DNA from 2 places in the Psychrobacillus sp. NPDC096623 genome. Region 2 is predicted to be linked to the other one. Evidence: predicted binding sites of a transcription regulator. Region 2 holds the regulator's gene; the other holds the start of a gene.
The links. The regulator CtsR, encoded in region 2, represses protease genes until heat stress. The targets are predictions, from matches to a motif close to ATGGTCAATAAAGGTCAAACA.
Positions count from the first base shown of each region.

Region 1: a site for CtsR is predicted at 6,002-6,022, ahead of ACIQX2_RS02000 (ATP-dependent Clp protease ATP-binding subunit). Genes of this name have one in related genera too.

Region 1 covers NZ_JBIWER010000001.1:401,760-410,239, reverse strand. Annotated here, with positions in the region: gene ACIQX2_RS02035 (alpha-amylase family glycosyl hydrolase) at 1-1,025, shown strand, start outside; gene ACIQX2_RS02030 (DUF3231 family protein) at 1,192-1,698, opposite strand; gene ACIQX2_RS02025 (DegV family protein) at 1,821-2,672, opposite strand; gene ACIQX2_RS02020 (Cof-type HAD-IIB family hydrolase) at 2,695-3,507, opposite strand; gene ACIQX2_RS02015 (serine aminopeptidase domain-containing protein) at 3,637-4,395, shown strand; gene ACIQX2_RS02010 (metal-sulfur cluster assembly factor) at 4,596-4,916, shown strand; gene ACIQX2_RS02005 (Crp/Fnr family transcriptional regulator) at 5,165-5,860, opposite strand; gene ACIQX2_RS02000 (ATP-dependent Clp protease ATP-binding subunit) at 6,046-8,178, shown strand.
Region 2 covers NZ_JBIWER010000007.1:59,483-67,962, forward strand. Annotated here, with positions in the region: gene ACIQX2_RS16650 (ATP-dependent Clp protease ATP-binding subunit) at 1-1,453, opposite strand, end outside; gene mcsB (protein-arginine kinase McsB) at 1,450-2,544, opposite strand; gene ACIQX2_RS16660 (UvrB/UvrC motif-containing protein) at 2,534-3,079, opposite strand; gene ACIQX2_RS16665 (CtsR family transcriptional regulator) at 3,097-3,570, opposite strand; gene ACIQX2_RS16670 (GNAT family N-acetyltransferase) at 3,728-4,192, opposite strand; gene rsgA (ribosome small subunit-dependent GTPase A) at 4,213-5,220, opposite strand; gene ACIQX2_RS16680 (ABC transporter ATP-binding protein) at 5,531-6,490, opposite strand; gene ACIQX2_RS16685 (C40 family peptidase) at 6,504-7,430, opposite strand; gene ACIQX2_RS16690 (dipeptide epimerase) at 7,442-8,480, opposite strand, start outside.

The DNA.
Region 1 (8,480 bases), on a different contig from region 2:
GTCAGAACCATATTTGGGCAACTGACACTGACAAGAGTGAATGGATCCTCTCAAAAGAAGATAGTCAAATACAGCTTGATTTGACTAATAATGACGTGCAGCAGGCTCTTATCGATACGATTGTAAACTTTGCAGAAACTTACCAAATAGACGGAGTTAAATTGTCTGAATTAGAAGGAGCACCTACTTCCTTTATCAATGATGTAATCGCTGCTCTAAAAGAAGTTCGCGATCCTATGTACGTCATTGCTCTAGAGGAGTCAGAAGCTGATTTTGACGTGGACTATTCAGAGCAGCTAATGCTAGATTTCCGGGAAACTTTCAAAAATACAGATTTACCTTCCGACTCTATCTCTTTAGCGAATGAAAATAATCTTTTGATGGTAGATCATTTATTGACGGAAAGAATCACATATTATAGCGCCTTAGAGAATAAGTTCCCGCCTACTCGTATTAAAATGGCGATGGGTACTTTTCTAACATTACCAGGTGTACCTTATATGACATACGGTACGGAGATAGCTATGAATGGACAGACTGCACAAGATAGCCATCAAATCATGAATTTTCGTGTAGATGAGGAGCTAATTGAATATATAAAAGACATGGCTTCCATTCGATCAAACTCAGAAACGATGCGAACTGGTGAAATAGAGCTACTGGAAAATAAAGATGGATACGCTGTTTACAAACGATTCTCAGATGAAGAAACATTTATCATTGTCGTTAATAATACAGGTGTGACACAAAGAATAGATATTGATAGCGAGGAAATCGGCGACGATAAAGAATTGCGTGGATTATTTGAATCGGATATCATTCGTGCTACCGCCGATGGTTCGTACCGTTTAGTGTTAGATAGAGAAATAGTCGAAGTGTATCAAGTGAAAGACGACAATGGCCTGAATGGAGCCTACATCGCAGCCATGGCGGTTGCTTATTTACTGTTTATGTTATTCTTAATTATTGTTTGGCGAAAAGGAAAGCAGCGTCGAGCAGACGAAGAGCAAAAAGTGAAGAACTAAAAAAACTGTCCACCTATTTATTAGGTAGGACAGTTTTTTTAAAGGAAGTGCATTGTAAAAATGATCCTATTCCAACTAAAGAGCTCTAAATTCCAACTAAACAACCAAAAATTCCAACTAAATGGAGCATTATTCCAACTAAACCGTCACGAGCGAGAAAATTCTCCTATTTACTAGGAAAAGCATGAAGAGGAGGCGGTACTAACCAGCCTTTGCTTTTGTTTAAGCGGAGTATTTTAGCTCCAATTTGGGCTTTTGTCATATGGAATTGCCCATAAAGCATTGCTATATCTTCTCGGATGCATTGTCCCATTACTTCACTGCAGGCTACTAAACCAGCAGCTGAATCTATTGCTAGGGCAGCGCCAATTTCAGGATCATTAAATCGTGCACCAACTGGAATATCTTCAAGACGAGCATCGGGGCGAGCTGGTGGAGCTGGTGGTAAACCAACAGCATTTTCTTTGAGTATTTTTTCGATTTGTTTATTTTCCTCTTCCATAGCCTTGATACACTCTTCTATTAACGATTTTAAATCGTCATCTCCTGTATGATTATAGAAAGTTTGATATGCAGCTATTAGCCCGTTATTTACTGCTAAGTTTGTCCATATGGCATACACTTCACCATAATGTAGCGGCTCATCTTTAGGATTTCCACTTAAAATACCCATTATTTCACTCCTAGCATTTATTTTCACAGATTTTCTCCATGTAAATGGTAGTATGTGGAGCTAACGGGAAAGTATTCGCCATGAAAAAAAGATCTACATTATATAGATCTTTTTTTTACAATTTAAGATAATTTATTTAAAAAGAATAATGCTATAGCTCCAGGACCAACATGAGCACCAATAGTAGAGCCGATGAGATGGATTTCAATGCTTTTTGGATGGAACCTGTCTTCAATCATTTGTTTCAATTCTAAAGCAGTTGCTTCATCGTCACTATGGCTGATAGCAATAACTTGATCACTAAAATTTTCACCACGCTCTTCCATAAGATCAAGCATGCGTTTAAAGACTTTTTTACGCCCACGAATTTTCTCGATAGGTACTAGCTTACCATCTTCTACGTGAAGTAGCGGTTTAATATTTAATAACCCACCTATAAACGCACTCGCTTTCGAAACTCGTCCTCCGCGTGCTAAATAATCCAAATCTTCAACTGTGAATAAATGCTCCATATGCTCAGCATAAAAACGTACTTTTTCAATTAATTGAGCGTTATCCATTCCTTCATCACGTAATTTAACTGCTTGTTTTAGAACTAGCCCATAGCCAAGCGATGCACATTGTGAATCAATAATTGTTAGCTTTAAATCTGGATACGTTTCTAATAATTGCTCGCGCATCATCATAGCTGTACTATAGGTTCCGGAAAGAGCGGATGAAAAGGCAATATATAATCCTTCCTCACCAGACTTTGCAAGATCCTCGAACAAACGTAAAAATAACTCGGGTGAAACTTGTGAGGTTTTTGGCTGCTTTCCTTCACGTATTGCTGTATAAACTGCAGAAGAATCAATACCAATAATGTCCTCATATTCATCTTCATCGATATGAACTCTTAGTGGCGCTAAAAGGACTTTATTGTCATCAAAAAAAGCTTTTGGTAGATCAGTGGCGCTATCAGCGATAATTCTCATTTCCCATCCTCCTGTATCTCTACTATTTCTTTAAGTTTAATCTCTCTATTAAGAATTCTGCAATACCATCTTCGTTATTTGTTAATGTTACTTCATTGGCAATGTTCTGAAGTGGGCTTATAGCATTTCCCATTGCTACGCCGACACCCGCATATTCAATCATTTCTAAATCATTATCTTCGTCGCCAAATGCAATAATACGTTCCTTTGGAATGTTTAAAAACTTGGATACTTGCGATAATCCAACTGCCTTATTTAATCCATGGCGTACAATTTCAATGACATCCCATGGTGCACCCCAACGACGATGATCAATGACTTCTGCATGTACATCTCTTAAATGCTGACGAACCGAATCGACCGAATCTTCCTCAGCATGTATTAGTAAACTTGTTGGGTCAGTTTTTAAAAGTGATCTTAAATCACCAGTAGTTACTTGAGGGTTTCCTAATGAAAACGCAGAAAGAATTTTTTCATCATGATAGTGTAAATATACATCATCGAGAACTTCAGCAAGCATGTTTTTAATGGAATAGCTTTCTACAGCCTCCACTACTTCTTTCACAACTTTTAAATCAATCGGTGTATGTACAGTTTTCCAAGAAGAACTTCTAGGATGATGAACAAATGCACCATTGAAGTTAACAATCGGTGTGCTTAAACCAAGCTCTTTATAATACATTTCGCTGGATCTATACGGTCTTCCAGTTGCGATCATCACTTCATGTCCTTCATTTTTTGCCAGTTGCAGAATGTTTTTAGTTTTTGTTGAAATTACTTTTTCATCGGTCAATAAAGTTCCATCTAAATCTAACACGATTAAATGCGGTTTCATAAAAAAACTCCCTTCTATCTTACTTTAAAGTGTATCGTTTTCAATGAATAACGTCAAAATGAAAAAACTCAACCTCTTTGTACTCACAGAATTACTTTGGTAGAATAATAATAGAAAGGCGGGGTATAGATGATAGTCACTACTGAGATTTGGGGAAGCATTCCGTTATTACATATTCAAAATGAAGAAATAAAGAAGGATGCTCCAATTGTCGTCTTTTTACACGGATTTGAAAGTGCAAAAGAGCATAACCTACATTACGCATATCAGCTAGTACAAAAGGGATGTCGGGTAATTTTACCTGATGCACATCTACATGGTCAACGAGATGAAAAATTAGATGAAGTAGAGATAAGTTTGCGCTTTTGGGAAATTGTATTAACATCTATTGAAGAAGTTAATACAATTAAACAGGAATTAGAAAAACGTAACTATTTAACAGAACAAAAAATCGCTTTAGCCGGTACATCAATGGGAGGAATAACTACTTTAGGCTGTTTAACGATCTATCCATGGATTGATGCGGCAGTCATTTTGATGGGAACTCCTGGTTATGTAGAACTTGCCAAGGCACAAATTGCATCCGTAGAGCAAAAAGGATTCAAGGTGCCATTAAGTGCAGATGAGCGAACAAAGATGTTGGACACATTATCTAATTTTGATGCCTCTAGCCATCCGGACAACCTGATCGAAACACCTTTGTTTTTCTGGCACGGAGAAAAAGATCCAGTTGTACCATATGAACCAACTGCCAAATTTATCGCGTCTCTCAGAAAACAATATGATAAACAAAATATAGTACTGATGAATGAAAAATTGGCAGGGCACGCTGTGTCAAGAAAAGGAATGTTAGCTTCTATGGAGTGGCTAGCAAACAGTTTGGCATAAACAGATGAGTTTGATATGATTGAGATATAAAGTGAAACTTTCATCAGCGAGGATTTACTTCTTCCCCGCTGATGGTTAGTTGAACCAATCGGGGATTTACAGGCTGTTTATCCCTAACTTTTCTCTTGATTTTCTTTAAAAAGTTGAGATAGGGGTATTACAGCCTGTTAAACCGGGATAAAATAGAGGAGGTTTTCAATATGAGTCAAGATGCAGAACAAGATATGAAGGATAGTATGATGGCCGCTCTTGAGAACGTTATCGACCCTGAACTAGGTATTGATATTGTCAATTTAGGTTTAGTATATGATGTACAATTAGCAGATGATGATATTGCAAAAGTTACAATGACTTTAACATCAATCGGCTGCCCAATGGGTCCACAGATTGTCGATCAAGTAAAAACAGCCCTTGGCGAACTGCCAGAAGTAAAAGAGACAGATGTTAATATTGTTTTCAATCCACCGTGGTCAAAAGAAAATATGTCTCGTTACGCTAAAATAGCTTTAGGTATAAGATAAAAACTATATACATGAACGAAAAAAGTCGAATCGGAATTAAAGATTCGACTTTTTCTTATGAGATTGGGTAAATTTTAGTAAATAATCCATGTGGGACAGCACGAGGGAGAGACCACAGGCTCGAGCCGTGCCCACGGAAAGAGTAAGATGGAAAGAGTAAGATCTACACTACAATCAACGGCATATCTGGTTTTTGTACTTCAAAAATAGGAGTTTTTTGGCCCGGGTATTCTTAAAATCCACCCAACCTAGTCAATTCGGCAAATATACAGTGGGCAATTATCACATTCTACTTCTGTCCTTAAAAAATGTAGATCATGAATCGTGATCATCCCTTTATCCAACGAAAGCACATTTTTTTTCTTTAGATCATTTAAAATTCGGTTAACGACCTCTCTACTTGTAGCGCAGAAGTTAGCCAGCTCCTGATTGGTCATAGCATGATTAATGAGAATGCTACCATCCGTTTGTTTTACCCCGTACGTATTTGTTAGTCGTATCAATGTGGACATTAACGCACCTTTTTTCCCATGCAGCAACAAATCTCTAAAGCGAGTTTCATTTTTTAAATTATGCGTTTGCATGATTTGGATCCATTCCATCATGAGAGAAGAACACTCCGATAAATATTTTTCAAGTGTGGCACGTGACAACACTAATAATTCAGTCGGCTCTATCGTATTAGCAGAAACTGAATGATAAATAGTATCGCAAAATATAGATGCTTCTCCGATAAATGTGCTATTTCCTGAAATTCGCAAAGTCAATATTTTACCGCTTTCCGTATCCTTGCTTATGCGAACGGTACCTGTTTTGATGAGGTAGACATCTTCCGCAATTTGACCTTCTAAAAAGACGGAGCGATCCTTTTCTAGTTTTAAGTTTGCACCAAATTGTTCAAACAGTGCATGTATGCCTTGTGAATTGGAACTTTGTTCAGTCATGATTATTACTTCCTTTCCGTTATTCACATTCGAAGTCGTGTTTGCACTTTCTACTATAATAGCATATTTACTCGAACTTCTTAGTTAGACGTAGATAGCCATATTTCTTTACAAAGTGATTAGCTAGGTCGTATAATTACATTAGTCAAAGAAGGTCAAACTACTTCAAAAGGAGATGTTTGTATATGCAAATGAAACAGCAGGATGAAAAAAGTCCTTTAGAAACGTATGGTCGAAATCTAGTTACTGCAGTTAAGGAAGGGAAAATGGATCCTGTTATTGGTCGCGATCAGGAAATTAGAGATGTTATTCGTATTTTATCAAGAAAAACGAAGAATAATCCTGTCCTGATTGGAGAGCCAGGTGTAGGTAAAACTGCCATTGTAGAAGGGCTTGCACAGCGCATTGTACGCAAGGACGTTCCTGAAGGGTTAAAAGAGAAGGAAATTTTTGAGCTAGATATGAGTTCCTTAATCGCTGGAGCAAAATATCGCGGAGAATTTGAGGAGCGTCTGCAAGCAGTTTTAAAACAAGTGAAAGACAGTGAAGGTCAAATTATTTTGTTCATCGATGAGATTCATACAATAGTTGGTGCTGGAAAATCGGACGGTGCAATGGACGCTGGAAATATGCTAAAACCAATGCTAGCACGTGGTGAACTGCATTGTATTGGTGCGACAACACTGGATGAGTATCGCATGTATATAGAAAAAGACCCTGCACTGGAAAGACGCTTCCAACAAGTGATGGTAAGAGAGCCATCTATAGAGGATACTGTTTCTATATTACGTGGGCTAAAGGAACGCTTTGAGTTACATCACGGTGTGCGAATTCATGACCGAGCAATCGTTGCAGCGGCCGAGCTTTCTAATCGATATATTACAGAACGATTTTTGCCTGACAAAGCAATCGATTTAGTTGATGAAGCTTGTGCGATGATTCGAACAGAAATTGATTCTATGCCACAAGAGCTTGATGAAGTTACGAGAAAAATGATGCAGCTTCAAATCGAAGAACAAGCATTAATGAAAGAAAAAGATGCTGCTAGTCAAAAAAGATTAGAGCAGCTAAGAATAGACTTAAAGGAATTAGAAACATCTACAAGTGAAATGCGAACAAAATGGGAGCAAGAGAAGGAAGCCATCCAAGTAATTCAACAGAAGCGGGAAGAATTGGATCGCTATCGCCGAGAGTTAGAAGAAGCGGAAAATCAATACGATCTAAACAAAGCAGCAGAACTTCGTCACGGGAAAATTCCTACACTGGAAAAAGAGCTTCAAATGTATGAAAACGAAGTAAATGAAGAATCAGAAACTCGACTTTTACGTGAAGAAGTAACTGCAGAAGAAATTGCGTCCATCGTATCCAGATGGACAGGGATTCCTGTTACGAAACTCGTTGAAGGAGAGAGAGAAAAGCTTTTACGCTTAAAAGAAACTTTAGGAGAGCGTGTAGTCGGACAAGATCAAGCCGTCCAATTAGTTACAGAAGCTGTTTGGCGTGCGAGAGCAGGGATTAAGGATCCAAATAAACCAATTGGCTCTTTCTTATTTTTAGGACCTACCGGCGTAGGTAAAACGGAGCTAGCTAAATCATTGGCCGCAAATTTATTTGATTCGGAGGAGCATTTCATTCGAATTGATATGTCTGAGTATATGGAAAAGCATAGTGTTTCTCGTTTAGTCGGTGCTCCTCCAGGATATATCGGTTATGAGGAAGGTGGTCAATTAACGGAAGCTGTTCGTAGAAATCCATATTCAGTTGTACTGCTGGATGAAATAGAAAAAGCACATCCGGATGTTGCCAATATATTATTGCAATTGATGGATGATGGTAGAATTACAGATAGCCAAGGGAGAATCGTAAACTTTACAAATACGATTGTTATCCTTACTTCTAATATAGGATCGCAGTATTTAGCCAATACGACTGGAGAGGTTTCGGATCAGGAAGAAACACTAGTCATGAGTGCTTTACGTGAGCATTTCAAACCAGAATTATTGAATCGTTTAGATGACATCATTATGTTCCACTCATTGACAACGCATCATTTTGTCAAAATTACAGAAAAATATGTAAAACAACTGCAAAAACGTTTACGTGAACAAGAAATTGAGTTGCAAGTGGATGATGCAGTGCTACATTGGATCGTGGAGGAAGGTACAGACGCTGCATTTGGTGCAAGACCATTAAAAAGATACATCCAACGTTATTTAGAAACAGCAGTTGCCAAGCTTTTAATCGGTGGCACTGTTTTACCGGGCAGCAAGGTAGTTGCTAAAATGGAGGAAAATGAACTAAAGATCTCGACAGAATAAGTTGGTTTAATACCCTCTCGAAAAATTGTTCTGAACAAAAACCCGGACAAAAATGCCCGTCCCTTTAATGTCAAAACCTGTTTCTACCGTTTTCGAAGGGCTTGGACAGACGTTTTCTGTTATGATTACCGAGTGAATTTTTAGGATGCTGACTGGTTGTGACGTCCGTCGCAACCAACCAGCATCCCTTTTTTTCGGTACTCCTGTCGCATCTGTCTTTTAGTCGCCCTCCTATACTTTTTAGAAACAGGTAAGGGCACTTTTGGATAATTAGAAAAATTTACTTTCCTATTGCTAAAGTG
Region 2 (8,480 bases):
ACATAGAAACAACTGCAGCAATATCCTCTATTGTTACTTCAGACTCTTCTTTTCCTTGCTTCTCTTTCCAGTTGTTTTTCATTTTTTCTAGTTCATCTTTAAGCTTTTGTTCTTTATCACGGAATGATGCAGCTTTTTCAAATTCCTGACTTTGTACTGCTGCATTTTTCTCAGAACGGATTGCTTCTAGTTTAGTTTCTAACTCTTTTAAGTTAGGAGGTGTTGTATACGAACGTAAACGCACTTTAGATCCTGCTTCATCTATTAAATCGATGGCTTTGTCGGGTAAGAAACGATCAGAAATATAACGATCGGACATTTTCACCGCGGCTTCTACCGCCGCATCCGTAATTTTCACACGATGATGCGCTTCATAACGATCACGTAAACCGTAAATAATTTGGATAGCTTCCTCTACAGAAGGCTCATCTACTTGAATTGGTTGGAAACGACGCTCAAGTGCAGCATCTTTTTCAATATATTTTCTATACTCATCTAACGTTGTTGCACCAATACATTGAATTTCTCCACGAGCAAGAGCTGGTTTTAAGATATTCGAAGCATCAATAGCACCCTCCGCTCCACCTGCACCAATTAACGTATGAAGTTCATCAATGAATAAGATAACATTGCCCGCTTGGCGAATTTCATCCATCACTTTTTTCAAACGATCTTCAAATTCCCCACGATATTTTGTACCAGCAACAACCGTACCCATATCAAGTGTCATTACTCGTTTATCGCGTAGGATTTCAGGCACTTCGTTTTGTACAATTTGCTGTGCTAGCCCTTCAGCAATAGCTGTTTTACCAACACCTGGTTCTCCAATTAGAACTGGGTTGTTTTTTGTACGACGAGCTAAGATTTCAATTACTCTTGTAATTTCTTTACTACGACCAATTACAGGGTCCAGTGTGCCTTCTCTTGCAATTTGTGTTAGGTCACGAGCTAAACCATCTAGTGTTGGTGTACTTGCTGGAGCAGCTCCATTATTTCCATTACCATGCGCTTGCTCTGTGCTTCCTAGTAATTGAAGCACTTGTTGACGAGCTTTATTTAAGCTTACTCCTGCATTGTTTAGAACACGAGCCGCTACACCTTCTCCTTCACGGATAAGCGCTAGCAATAGATGCTCAGTTCCAATATACGAATGCCCTAATTTTCGAGACTCATCTACTGAAAGTTCAATCACTTTTTTCGCACGAGGTGTGTAGTTAACGATGGGTCCAACTTCCTCTTTACCTGCTCCTACTAACTCCTCGATTCCCGCTTCGATTACTTTCAGGTCTACTTCAATTGCTTCTAATGCTTTAGCAGCAATTCCACTACCTTCACGGATAAGACCAAGTAATATATGTTCCGTCCCTATAGATTCATGCTTTAAGCGAATAGCCTCTTCTTGTGCTAGTTGTAATACTTTTTGAGATCTTTGTGTAAAACGATTAAACATCATTCAGATTCCTCTCCTTTTGTTTTCTGTTTTTCTTCTTTTTGCAATCGTTCCCTTAACAGCTTCGCGCGAAACATATCCCGCTCGGAGGTATTCAATGAAGTTCCTGCATATTTTTGTAGGAATCCTGGTTGCATAAACACCATACATTCATTCAAGATAGATACATCCACATCTTCTATGAGTCCCATATCAATCCCCAATCGCACATCTGATAGGCATCTTGCTGCTTCATCGGTTGCCATAATACGAGCAAATGATAAAGTTCCTAAAGATCGATATAGTCGGTCTTCTAGTGTATTGGCCGAATGCTTTATAAGTGCATCTCGTGCTTCTCTTTCTTTTTGAATAATTTGTTCGGTAATACTCTGAAGATCAGCAAGTATGTCTTCTTCTGACTTACCAAGTGTGGTTTGGTTGGACACTTGATATACATTACCGAGCGCTTCACTGCCTTCTCCGTAAATTCCTCTAACAACCATTCCTAGTCTTGAAATAATCGTTACAATCCTATTCATTTGCTTTGTCATCGTTAATGCCGGCAAGTGCATCATGACAGATGCACGTAAACCAGTACCTGTATTGGTGGGACAGCTTGTTAAATAACCAAACTGCTCGTCGAACGCATACGGTAATTCCTTATCTAATACACGATCTAACTCATCTGCCTGCGCGTAGGCTTCTTCAATTTGTAGCCCTGGAAAAAGGCATTGTATCCGAATGTGATCCTCTTCGTTGACCATCACACTAACAGATTCATCATCCGACAACAAAACCGAGCCTGTCATCGGGGAGTTCGCAAGCTTTGGACTGATTAAATGTTTTTCTACTAATACTTGACGACTTAGTTCTGATACATCCTTTATATGAATGGAAGAAAATTGCATCTGCAATTCGTCACTTGCATCTAGCAAGGTGGCAGAAACAGATTGGTCAATTTTATGCGCCTCATCTTCTGTAAATGCTAAAGGAAAACGATAGCCATTAAGATTTCGAGCTAAACGTATTCTTGTACTCATCACAATATCTGAATGGTTTCCTTCTCCAGCCATCCAACTAGAAATGGAGTTATCTAAAAAATGATCAATTGACATCAGTTTGGTCACCTCCTGTAGAAAGTTGACTTTCCAAGTCCCTAGCTTCATCTCTCAGCTTTGCGGCCACCTCAAAGCTTTCACTTTCAATCGCTTCTTTCATTTGTGAGCGAATTATTTCTATACGTTTTTTTATAGCAATTTTTTCCCCTAGCGCACCTGGAGCCTTTCCAATATGCGTCGTATTGCCATTATGAAGTCTTTTAAATACATTTGGTAACTGTGGACGGAAACTGTTGTAGCAATTGGCACAACCAAATTTTCCTTCATCTAAAAACCGTTGAATTGACCAACCACATTCATCGCAAACAATCATGTTTTTTTGTTGTTTTTGTTGCATTGGTTGTTGTTCTGTTTGACTAAACCAGTTCGATAATAGTTGATGTAGAGATAATGGATCTTGTTTGTACTCTACATAAAACGGGTGGAGGCTATTTGCACAGACCTCACAATAATGTCTTTCAAAGTGTTCACCATTATGCACTTGCGTAACCGTTACTTTCGCTGGTCTTTGCTTACAATTTTCACAAATCACCTTTCAACACACCCCGTTCATTTTTCACTTTTTTCATACTTTAATGTTAATAACATGGCACATAAAATACGTGACCGTAGTTCATCTCTTGCTGGTAGTGGGATAGCTAGAGTCGTTCGATTTAAAGCTGCTAAAATGAGTTTTGCTTCACGCTTAGAAATAACATCCTCATCGATTAACCGAAAAACGATATCTTCCGTTACAGATTCTGAAGCCCCATTTTCTAGTGTTTGTATAATATGCTCTATTAAATCAGCTTTTGTATGAGCTCGAACGCGGAGGATTCGAATATATCCCCCTCCACCTCGTTTACTTTCTACTAAGTATCCGCGGTCTTGGGTAAATCTTGTATTGATTACATAATTTATTTGAGATGGAACACACTGAAATTTTTCTGCAATTTCACTTCGCTTAATTTCAATTTGTTCCTTACTTCCTTCTTCTATAATTGCCTTCAAATACCCTTCAATTATGTCAGATATATTTTTCATCTTCTCACCTCTTCTCACAAACTGACTTTGACTAACTTTGACTATATTATAACGAGATTTTTTCGCATGTGCAATTGATACGATTTGCCCTTAAAAAGAAGAAAAAACTACAAACAGTCGTTTGTAGTTTAGGATATATCAAAATGAATATTCATATTCAATAAATCTTTTTTTCCTCATATGTCAGTTGTATGATATAGAAATCCGGTTCTACTTCAATTTCCGCTAATTTTTTAAAATTATATCTCTCATATAACGTGATTGCAGGTACATTTTTTGCACCAGTTGATACAACTACCTTTTTATCATTAGCCTTGACTGTTAATAGATAGTTTACTAATTCCGATGCAATCCCTTTCCGAAAATGATTAGGGTCTACTACAAGTCTACATATATCAATCAGTTCATTTGTATCTTCATAAGAAATAAAACCTACCAATTTCGAGCCATCCAATTTTCCAATAAATAGTTCGTTGGAATTTTTTATATCTTCTACAGTGTCCAAAAGCTGTGGAATCCCATCAAATCCGATTAAATCAGCTTCTACTTTATACGCTGGTAATTGAATTGACAAAATACATTCAGCGACCTTTTCTTCCTTGTGATTGATTAACTGAATCATCCGTTACCTCACATCTAAAATTAGATTTTCTTTTTATAATTATTTCGTTGAGACTTCGTAATTTGCTTCCATTTATTCGTTTCTGCTTTTTTAGCTACTGCATCGTTTTTTCGATCGATATGCGCAAGTTCTCTCATTAGTTTTACATAGCTTTTATAGCGTTCTTGTTTAAGCACACCGGTGTAAATAGCCTTCTGAATCGCACAGCCTGGCTCTTTTACATGCTGACAATCACGAAAACGACATGTTAACGCGAGCTCTTCGACATCCTGGAAGCTAGCGCTAACCCCATCGCTCGTATCCCAAAGCTGAAATTCTCTCATACCAGGCGTATCGATCAGTAAACCACCTTCTGGTAATAACGTCAATTCCCTATGCGTTGTCGTATGACGTCCTTTACTATCATCTTCTCTAATATCATTCACAGTCATTACTTCAACACCTGACAATGCGTTTATTAAAGAGGATTTCCCTACACCAGAGGATCCGAGTAATGCACCTGTTTTATGAGCAGCCAACAGATTTCCTAGTTGTTCAATACCCTCTCCTGTAACACTACTCACTGCAAATATGTCAACACCAAATGCAATAGCTTCTACTTCTTTTATATAATACCCTATGTCATCGCAGGCATCTTTTTTCGTTAACACTACAACGGGTGTTGCTCCTGAATCCCATGCCGCCAATAAGTATCTCTCTAATCTACGGACATTGAAATCATGATTGAGCGACATCACTAGAAATACAAAATCAACGTTAACCGCAATTAATTGTATTTCGGTCGTCAATCCTGCCATTTTCCTCGAAAACTGTGAGCTACGAGGAAGTACTTCATGAATAATTCCTTTTTCTTCGCCTGGCATTTGTTCAAGGACAACCCAGTCTCCAACTGCCGGAAATGCTTCTCTTCCATGCTCGAACTTAAATTTACCAGAAAGTGAGCAGAGTAGCTCCCCTTCATTGGTGATCACTCTATATAAATTTTTATGCTCTAGCAGCACGCGACCAGCAATTCCACTGCCTGTCATTTTTTCTTTCCAATTACTATTCCAACCATATTGTTCGATTAAATTCAATTTAACTTCCTCCTAATTTTCATATAAAAAAACCATGACTGCACGAATCAGCAGCCATGGTTCCCCGATCATTAGTAAAGAAGCGTATATCTGTTTAGAGAAATACGGAGTGGGACATCATGAACTTACTGATTCGCGGATACGTATATACATTTGCCATAATTCCTCACTCCTTCCTTTAAGTTATTTTCAGAATACTACAAGTATTAATACTTCGTCAATCTAAATTATGCAAAATAATATTTGTAATATGGACACTGTATTAATTATATAGATGACAGGCCACGAAATGACCAGGCTCTTGTTCCTTCCAAGCAGGTCTTTTTTCCGCACATATGGACATCGCATGTGCACATCTTGTGCGGAACACACAACCCGAAGGTGGATTTATCGGGCTCGGAAGTTCTCCATGCAATAGAATACGTTCCCGTGCTTCCTCTATATCAGGGTCTGGAATAGGAATCGCAGATAACAAAGCCTGTGTATACGGATGAAGCGGATTTTCATATAATTGACGACTCGTGGTCAGTTCCACCATATGCCCCAAGTACATGACCCCTATTCGATCCGAGATATACTTGACCATCGATAAATCATGCGCGATAAACAAATAAGTAAGATTTTTTTCTTTTTGCAGCCGCTGGAGCAGCTTTACTACTTGCGCTTGAACAGATACATCCAATGCAGAAATGGGCTCATCTGCAATGATAAACTCAGGATCTAACGCCAAAGCCCGTGCAATGCCGATTCGTTGACGTTGACCTCCCGAAAATTCATGAGGATATCGATTTGCATGGTCTTTGTTAAGCCCAACATCTTCTAGTAATTCATACACTCTAGATTTTAACTCTTCTTTTTTATATAGTTTATGTATTTCCATCGGTTCGGCAATAATTTCAAATACAGTGGAACGTGGATTTAAGGATGCATACGGATCCTGAAAGATCATTTGCACCTTTTTCAAATACCCTGTTCTTTCTTTGTCACTCATCTCATGCACATTTTTATCTTCAAACAGTACTTTTCCCTCTGTTCTATTGTACAATCCCAAAATAGTTCGGCCCGCTGTCGATTTACCACAACCCGATTCTCCTACTAGACCAAATGTTTCTCCTTTGACGATATCAAAGCTTATCCCATCAACAGCCTTTAAGGTCTCCCCGTGTCCAATGTCAAAATGGCGTTTCAGATCTTGAACAGATAACAGAACTTTTCCCGTCATGTAAATCCCCCCCTCAAACGGCATATCTTCTAACTGCACAAATTTCCTTTTCTAACTTAGATCCCGCTAACACTAAAATTTCTACTGTTTTCCCAGTTGAATGCGAGTGCAAAAGCTGTCCATTCCCATAATAAAACCCAACATGCCTAACTGGTCCAGTCCCTTCATCATTTGCAAAAAACAGTAAGTCCCCAACTTTCCAAAGAGAAGAGTCAAGTATAGATATTTCTTCTCCCATTTTAGCTTGGTCACTTGCATCTCGAGGTATTATAAACCCACAAGCCTTCAGCATATTATACGTAAAACCTGAACAATCATAGCCATATGGAGACATGCCACCCCAAAGGTAAGGCAAGTCTAAATAATTTTCCCCTAAAACTACTGCCTCTTCTACGGTCCTTTTTGGAATCTGCTCCACAGAAGGTGCAAATTGAGCATGTGCTTTGGATAGTAAAGCTTTGCCGTGTGGTGTATGGACGGTATAAAATACTTCATCCTCTGACACTATTGGTAGAATAGTATTAAATGGTAAAACTAGTAGCGGCTTATTTTGTAAATCCCATAGTTGAGCTTTTCCAGACGAAACTCTTGCGATACCTTTAGAATCTGCTTGTTCAGCAGGCTGTATTTGTGCTAGTGGAATCCACCCTGGATAACCCCTACTATCTTTTTTAGATGGCTGCCAAAGAGCAACAACTTTTGCCCATTCCCCTTCTATCTCTTCCACAAGCACTGGCTCTCCGTAAAGAAGCTGTGTTTGCACACGATTTTCATTACATAAAGCTAGTCTTTCTTTGTATGGCAATGCCTCAAGCCATTCCCCTAATAACACAGGATTTGAGATTCCTGGACTATCTATATCTCTAGCAGAATTAGGTTCAGTCCAAATAGTTCCTACCTTTACAGCGCAAACCCATTCTTTCGTTTCATCAAATGGCATCTTTTTGCCTCCTAATCCAAATTCACATGTGCAATCCCTAAACCTGGTTCGTTGGAAAATGTCATATTACTTTTTTTATAGATTACTCCACCGACTATTAAATCATTTGCTAGCATTAATGGTGCATCAAAGTCGAAATAGCGAATATTTGCCTTACTTGCGGCAAAATGTGCAGCTGCTGTGATACCTAATTTTGTTTCAATCATACTCCCAACCATACATTTCACGCCGTTTGCCTCTGCAAACGTATTAATCTTTTGCGCGTTATAAATACCTCCGGACTTCATCAGCTTTATATTAATCAAATCAGCAGCTCGTGTTTCTAGAACTTGTTTTGCATCCTGCACAGAAAAAACACTTTCATCTGCCATAATTGGAGTATATGTACGATCAGTAACATACTTTAATCCTTCTAGATCCCAAGCAGACACTGGCTGCTCTACAAATTCGATGGATAGACCTGCATCCTCCATTAAACCAATTGCTTTTACCGCCTCTTTTGCATTCCACCCCTGGTTAGCATCGAGTCTGAGCTTTGGTGTCATTCCCACACGTTCTCGAATAGCACGAATACGTTCGATATCATCCTTTATAGCACCAATCCCTACCTTGACCTTTAAAACATTAAATCCATCCTTTATGTACCGTTCGGCATCATCCGCCATCTCGGTAGGGTCATTCACGCTAACTGTGAAATCGGTTTCTAGTGTATCCCGGTAACCTCCGAGAAATTGATATAAAGGAACACCAGCATACTTAGCAAGTATGTCATGAATAGCCATGTCTACAGCTGCTTTAGCACTCGTATTTCTTACTAAGACCGTGTTTAGTTTCTGAAACACCTGCTCACTTTGTAAAATATTCATACCGATTAACTGAGGAGCAATTATTTCGTTAATAGCGTAGCGGATACTATCCATCGACTCTCCAGTAATTACATGGGTTGGTGGCGCTTCTCCATAACCAACTATTCCATCACTTGTCGTAATAGTCACATACACCGAGTAAGCCGTTGTCACCGTTCGTAAAGCAGTTTTAAATGGTTTAGTC